DNA from 2 places in the Thiorhodovibrio winogradskyi genome. Region 1 is predicted to be linked to the other one. Evidence: predicted binding sites of a transcription regulator. Region 1 holds the regulator's gene; the other holds the start of a gene.
The links. The regulator FliA, encoded in region 1, starts transcription of late flagellar genes. The targets are predictions, from matches to a motif close to GCTAAAGTTNNNNNNNNNNCNGCCGATA.
Positions count from the first base shown of each region.

Region 2: the regulator FliA is predicted to act here: its motif matches at 1,625-1,652, upstream of Thiowin_RS05855 (YjfB family protein).

Region 1 is NZ_CP121472.1:5,275,608-5,279,058, reverse strand. Features, by position in the region: gene flhF (flagellar biosynthesis protein FlhF) at 1-459, shown strand, start outside; gene Thiowin_RS24175 (MinD/ParA family protein) at 446-1,267, shown strand; gene Thiowin_RS24170 (RNA polymerase sigma factor FliA) at 1,506-2,258, shown strand; gene cheY (chemotaxis response regulator CheY) at 2,332-2,706, shown strand; gene Thiowin_RS24160 (protein phosphatase CheZ) at 2,764-3,451, shown strand, end outside.
Region 2 is NZ_CP121472.1:1,277,311-1,280,761, forward strand. Features, by position in the region: gene Thiowin_RS05845 (SPOR domain-containing protein) at 1-204, shown strand, start outside; gene Thiowin_RS05850 (putative metalloprotease CJM1_0395 family protein) at 540-1,232, shown strand; gene Thiowin_RS05855 (YjfB family protein) at 1,366-1,575, opposite strand; gene Thiowin_RS05860 (hypothetical protein) at 1,699-2,019, shown strand; gene Thiowin_RS05865 (HDOD domain-containing protein) at 2,159-3,373, shown strand.

The DNA.
Region 1 (3,451 bases):
GTGGCCGAACAGCGTTTGTTCGCGCAGATTCGCTCCGAAATCGATCTGGAAACTTGGCTGGTGCTCGCCGCCACCCATCAGGGGCGAATTTTGCGCCAGGTGTTGCAAGCCTTTCAGGGGAGCGCTCCGAGCGCATTGGTGCTGACCAAGGTCGACGAAGCTGAACAGCTTGGCGAGACTCTGTCCGTGTTGCTCGAGCAGCGCCTCGGGCTCACTTTCTACAGCGATGGCCAGGGGCTTGGTGAACACTTCCATGCCGTCGACACGCTCTATCTGACGCGTTTGGCATTGCGCGAAACACCACTGCTGCGCACTGGCTCCATGCGCGCGTCAGCCGAGCGCGCGGCGACGCGTCCACTGGGTTCGGCGCCCATCGCTGATCGCCTTGGCCCGCTGGATCAGGGTATGATCCTCGAGTCGGTGGTTCCATTTAGGAAGAGCGCTCATGTCGGCCTATGAGTCCGGGCTGAAAATTCTCGCCATCGCCAGCGGTAAAGGTGGCGTTGGCAAAACCAATGTGTCGGTCAACCTGGCCGTGGCCCTGGCCCGGCTGGGCCGGCGCGTCATGCTGTTCGACGCCGACCTGGGCCTTGCCAATGCCGATCTGCTGCTCGGACTGCGTCCCGAGCGCACCCTGCATCACCTGGTTAGCGGCGAGGTCGAGGAGTTGAAAGACGTCATGGTGGAAGGGCCCGAGGGCATCCTGTTGATTCCCTCCGCATCGGGCATCGCATCCATGGCTAACCTAAGCGCGGCCGAGCATGCCGGGCTGATCCGCGCCTTCAGCTCGTATCGCGACCCTCTTGACGTGTTGATCGTCGATACCGCCGCCGGAGTGCAGGAATCGGTCACCAGTTTTTGCAAGGCGGTGCAGGAGGTGCTGGTGGTGGTCTGCGACGAGCCAGCCTCCATGACCGACGCCTATGCATTGATGAAAGTGCTGCATCAGGATCACGGCTTGCGTCGCTTCCATCTGGTTTGCAACATGATGGCCAGTGCCGAGGCCGCGCGCCGTCTGGCGCAAAAATTGTCCACGGTGCTGACCCAGTATTTGCCCGAGGTGGTGGTGGATGTCTCGGCCACCATCCCGCTTGATGAGCATCTGCGCCGGGCTGTGCGCAAGCGCGTACCAGTGGTGAGTCTGTATCCGGAAAGTCCCGCGGCGCGGGCCTTTAATGATCTGGCTCGGCGGGTCGACGGCTGGAAAACCGCTCGAGGGGGCGGCGGTCTTGGTTTCTTTGTCGAGCGCATGCTCGAACAGGCCTGAGTCACTGGCGCGGTCGCACCCTGAGAGAGCTGCTCCATGATCCGCCGTTTCATGATGCTGGAGTGGACAGGACCATGAGCCTGACCGCGAATCAGCGGCGGCATGTCCCGGCGTGGTGTCGTGCGACGGGCATTAGCCTGGCTGTCAGGCTTGGCCTTTTGGTCCTTTTTTCGGGCTACAATGCCAAAGACTGACATCGATCAAGTCGAGCACTGGGAGGCATGACCTTGCACCCGTCATGACCGCAAAGCGACCCCTTCAAGGCTATCGAAGCGATGCCGACGCGCAGTCGCCCGAGCAGCTCGTAACCGAACACGTCGACCTGGTGCGGCGGATCGCGCATCACCTGATGGCGCGCCTGCCTGCTTCGGTGCAGGTCGATGATTTGATTCAATCAGGTATGATTGGCCTGATTGAGGCTGCGCGACAGTTTCAGGGCGGGCAGGGCGCCACCTTTGCTACCTACGCCGGGATTCGAATACGCGGCGCCATGATCGATGAACTGCGGCGGTCGGATTGGGCGCCGCGCTCGGTGCATCGCAACAGCCGTCGGATTGCCGAGGCCATTCAGCGCGTCGAGGCGCGCGAGGGGCGTGCCGCGCGTGATCGAGAAATTGCCTCCGAGTTGGATGTTGGTTTGGATGAATTCCATGCCATGCTCCAGGACAACGCGGGCGTGCATCTGCTGGGTCTGGATGAACTCTTCGGTCAAGATCAAGATCCTGATCGCTTGTTGCCAGCCGATGGTTTGACGCCGATTGAGTCACTTGAGCGCGACGATTTTCGCGACGCTTTGGCGGAAGCCCTTGCCAGTCTGCCCGAGAAGGAGCGACTGGTGTTGGCGCTCTACTACAACGAGGAATTGAATTTGCGCGAGATCGGTGCTGTGATGGGAATAACAGAATCCCGTGTGTGCCAGATCCGCAGTCAGTCTGTTCATAGACTAAGGGCGCGCCTGCAGGATTGGGTGGGCTCGGGGACCGGAATCTGAACTGCTGGCGTTGGTTTGTGGTCTTCATCTAATTACTAATCGAGTTGGTTTGGAGCTGAAAGTGGATAAAGGCATGAAAATTCTCATCGTGGATGATTTTTCCACGATGCGTCGTATCATCAAGAATCTCCTGCGCGAGCTCGGGTTCAGCAACACCATGGAAGCCGATGATGGCAGCACCGCGCTGCCAATGCTGAAAAACGGCGATTTCAACTTCCTGGTGACCGACTGGAATATGCCCAACATGCAAGGCATTGAGCTTCTCAAGGCCATTCGCGCGGATGAGCGTCTCAAGAGTTTGCCAGTGCTAATGGTCACGGCTGAGGCCAAGCGCGAACAGATCATGGAGGCGGCGCAAGCCGGGGTGAATGGCTATATCGTCAAACCCTTCACGGCCGAAACGTTGAAAGAAAAGATCGATAAAATCTTTGAGCGGCTCGAAGGCTGACATTGTTCACTGCGGGTGCCCTGGCTTTACCACTGGTTCCGGAGCAGCAAGAAAATCATGCCACATCAGAATGAAGCAACACAGGCACGTCAACTCGAGTTGGCGCGCCTGCTGGTCGAGCAACTCGAGTCAGGGCAGGTCGATGAAGCTGGCCTGACCATTCAACGCCTGGGAGCCCCCTATGAGCGCGAGTTGTTCGAGGAGCTTGGGCGCCTCACCCGCGAACTTCACGACGCCCTGCGCAGCTTCCGTGACGACTCCCGCCTGATCGAAATCACCCGGTCCGAATTTCCAGATGCCAAGCAGCGCCTGAATCACGTCATTACCATGACCGAGCAGGCCACCCACCGTACCCTAAATGCGGTGGAGACCGGGCTGCCCATTGCCGAGGCGCTGCATGCTGAATCCGCGCGCTTCGCCGGGAGCTGGACCGAGTTTCGCGGTCGCAAGTTGAGTGTCGAGCAGTTTCGCGAATTGACCCGTGAGCTCGACGAATTCCTGCGCCAAACCACTGATCAAACCAAGCAGCTTGGCAGCCTGATGTCCGAGATCATGATGGCGCAGGACTTCCAGGATCTGACGGGCCAGATCATTGCCCGCGTCATCAAGTTGGTGCAGGAGGTCGAGGGGAATCTGGTCGGGCTGGTGCGCCTCTCGGGCGAACGCCTGGAGCCCGAAAAGCTCCAGTCGGCTGCTGCTGCCGCTGCTGCCAAGCCGGAACTGGACAGTTTCAAGCCAGTCGGCC
Region 2 (3,451 bases), 1.5 Mb from region 1:
CAGCATGTCGCGGCATTCGGTGAAGTCGATGCGCGATTTGTTCCAACGCGAACCAAATCACAGGATTTCGTCGTTGTGCTCGCTGGCGTTTATCCTGCGCGTGCCGATGCTGAACGGGCGCTTGCCAAACTGCCTGAGGCGCTTCGTGGGCAAGGTTACTGGATAAGGTCAGTCGAGTCGGTGCGCCAGTCGTTGCGAGACTAGCCTGTCTACAGGCGCTCAAGATTCGCGCTCAAGTCGCATCATAGTCGGTCGTTATTTTCTCTGTCCCCCCGGTTTTCCGGTATTTTCGTCGCGGTTATTGGTCACGCCTTTTTAACACCGCGGTTATCAGTGACATGCAGATTGGTTTCGCAGTACAGTCCTATCATCATGTGTATCCAGGCAGGCCTGGAGGCGCAGGTGTGCCTGCGGGTCAGTCAGCGCCGTTGCCGAGTCGGGTGGGCGAGACCGAGAGTAAGGTTTCGGCTGCCACCCCGAATTCCATCCCGCTCGCTACATCTGTCCCGGCGGTTGAGTCGGGCGCTGCCATTGGCAAAATGACGGCCTTGAATCAGGCCGCCGGGCGTCTGATCCCTCAAGATGCGCAATGGTCGCGGGATTCGCCTGCCAACAGCGAGGCGGCCAACGCGAGTTCGGCTGAGCCCCGGGTCGCTGGTTCTCAAGCGGCGGACGAGGACAAGCAAGGGGAGGAAGAACAGACAGAATCCGGCGATGAGACGAAATCGCAGGAACTCACGCCCGATGAAGAGGTCGTGGTCAGCGGACTGCGCCAGCGCGATATGGAAGTGCGCGCGCATGAGCAGGCGCATGCGGCTGCGGGTGGTAGTTATGTGACCAAGGCGCCGAGTTACGACTACCAAACCGGACCTGACGGCAATCGCTATGCGGTCGGCGGCGAGGTATCAATCGATACCTCACCCGTTCCAAACGATCCCGCGGCCACCATGGAGAAAGCGCGGGTTATCCTGCGTGCGGCACTTGCGCCGGCGGAACCATCGTCCCAGGATTATCGAGTCGCCGCGCAAGCGCGGAGCATGGAGGCTCAGGCGCATGGCGAGATGCTGGAGGAGAATCTGCGCGAAATGTCCGGGTCGCTTGAGCAATCCGAAGAAAAGGAGGATGAAGAGCCGGCTCTGGGCGATACCGCCGATGCCAGTGCTCGCCTGCGGCAACGCTTTGCTGGATTTTTTGCCGCGCCGGCGAGCCATGGACTCAGTCAATTTGCTTGAGGCGCTTACTCACTAGATGGAGGCTGACCCAAGGCAAGATCTTGCGTGCCCTGGGCCGCCCCCCGTGAGAGATCGCTTTCATTACCGAAGTGTTTGGGACTATGAAAGTAAGTCACATCGTTGGCTGCCGTATTTAAGCGGTTACGTTGACATTACCGCCAACATTGTCCGGCAACGCGGAAGGCTGTGGACTTTCGGCGACACTTTTGATCAAGGCAGTAGCGCTCTCAACCTGAGCATCCAGGGCTTTATTGAGCACGGAGATGCCGACAGCATCCTTAATCTGGGCGTTGTTGGCGTTTGTCGCTAGGTTTGCGACCCCTGATACGGAAGACATATCCATTGGTGGCTCCTGTTGGCTTAGGCGAACCTGGCGGTCCGATCCCTTACTGTATCGGCTGCGGTGCTTCAAGTTTTAACCCGATATGTCGTTATTCGGATTAAGAAGACCGCGAGGAACTGATCCATGATGCTGCAACAAGCCGTTAGGCAACTCATCTTCTCACCGCCGCATGCCACGGTAAGCGCTGCTAGGTCGCCGGCGCTCGCGGCTGGTTTTCTGCCGGCATTTCGCCATGAAGTCGACGGTCAGGTGCGACTGTGCTTGACGGATGACGGTCGACTGGCAAGCGTGCACTTGCTCGATTCGCTGCCAACTGACTGGGTGGCCGAGCGAGACGATGATGGGCGTCCCATGGCCCTGGTTGACCAAGTCTCGGCTGGTTATCTGCGCGGCGATCAGTTCTGGAGTCTCGGCGATTTGCGCCGCCCTCGGCTGGACAGCTAAGCTTTTTTCCCTCCTTACAATCCATTATCCGCCGTCTTTTTTAAGTCCTGCTAATTTTTGGCTTGTTTTATCTCCTCGCAGCGTCGTTCTTGCTAGACTATAAGCCTTGAGGCTTTGCTTGATTGCTGGGAAAGAATCGATGTCCGAGGGCATTACGCCATCTGCCGTGCTTGCGCAGATGGAAATCACCAAGAGCTTGTCCGACCAAGCGCGCACTGAACTGGCGTCGCATGCAAAACTGGTGCGTGTAGACCAGGGCAAACGCTTGGCGCGACGCCAGATTGGCAACCAACGGTTGTTCCTGGTCGATGGCAATGTGGTTCGCGCCTGCAATGGGCTTGAGCGCGAGCTCGATAGTTGTCTCGGCCTGAGTGACCCGGTGGAGCTTTTCGATGAGACGGGTTCCGAGGACGATACGATCGTGACTCAGGCCCGGTGCCTTCTGCTTGGAGTGCCTGCCTCTCTGCTCCCAAAAGCTGGCGGCGCTATCACGCAGGTCGATGAACTGGATCTTGACGACGCTGAAGGGGGCTTTCTCGCCAAACTCTACGAGCAGATCAACTCGAATCGCTTGGAGTTGCCTGCGCGGCCAGAGGTTGCCTTGCGTATACAGAGCCTCACGGCTGATCCGGATGTTGGCGTTTCTGAGCTCACAGAGCTGATACAAAACGACGCAACCCTTGCTGGTGCGTTGATATTTGCGACCAATAGCCCCCGTTTTCGTGCCGCGAAGGAAATTACCTCTGTCCGGGACGCCGTTGTACGGCTCGGTTTTTCAAATACCCGAATGCTGGCAACGAATCTGGCTTTGCGCCAGGTCTTTAAGGCGAAGCATCAAGTGGCTCGGGAGGCGATCGCCGAGGTTTGGGAAGACAGTGTCTTGCGTTCGGCCTATTGTTCACTCTTGTCGCAGAAGTTGCAGTTGCTCAATCCGGATCGCGCATTGTTGGCCGGATTGCTCTCGAGCGTTGGCGCCGTGCCCATCATCCAGTTTTTTGATCAGGGCGGCAGCGCAACCGGGGAGCGCAAAGAGCTTGATGACCTGCTGCAAAAACTTCTGAGCGTGACCGGTGTTCTTGTCATTAATTACTGGGAGCTGGGTTCGGATCTGGTGACCGTTGCTGAGCATGGTGCGAGCTGGAGCTATCAGGCACCGGAGCCGGACTATGCTTGCCTGAATATCGTCGCCCGTTGGGCGGCCCTGGCGCATCACGGCCGGCCTCGTCCGCCAGCGGCTGAAATACCGGCTTTCGAGACGCTGCAGCTGCAGATTCCAGGCGACGACGGAGCTTTGGTCGAGCTTGCGGGCAGTGAGGCCGCGCTTGAGCGTTTGCAGAGTATGTTCGCGTCCTGATGAAGGGGCATTCAGTCGTCGCCGGGAGTCGGGTTAGATGCGTCGTTGATCCTCTGCCTGTCAATGCGTTGAATTGCG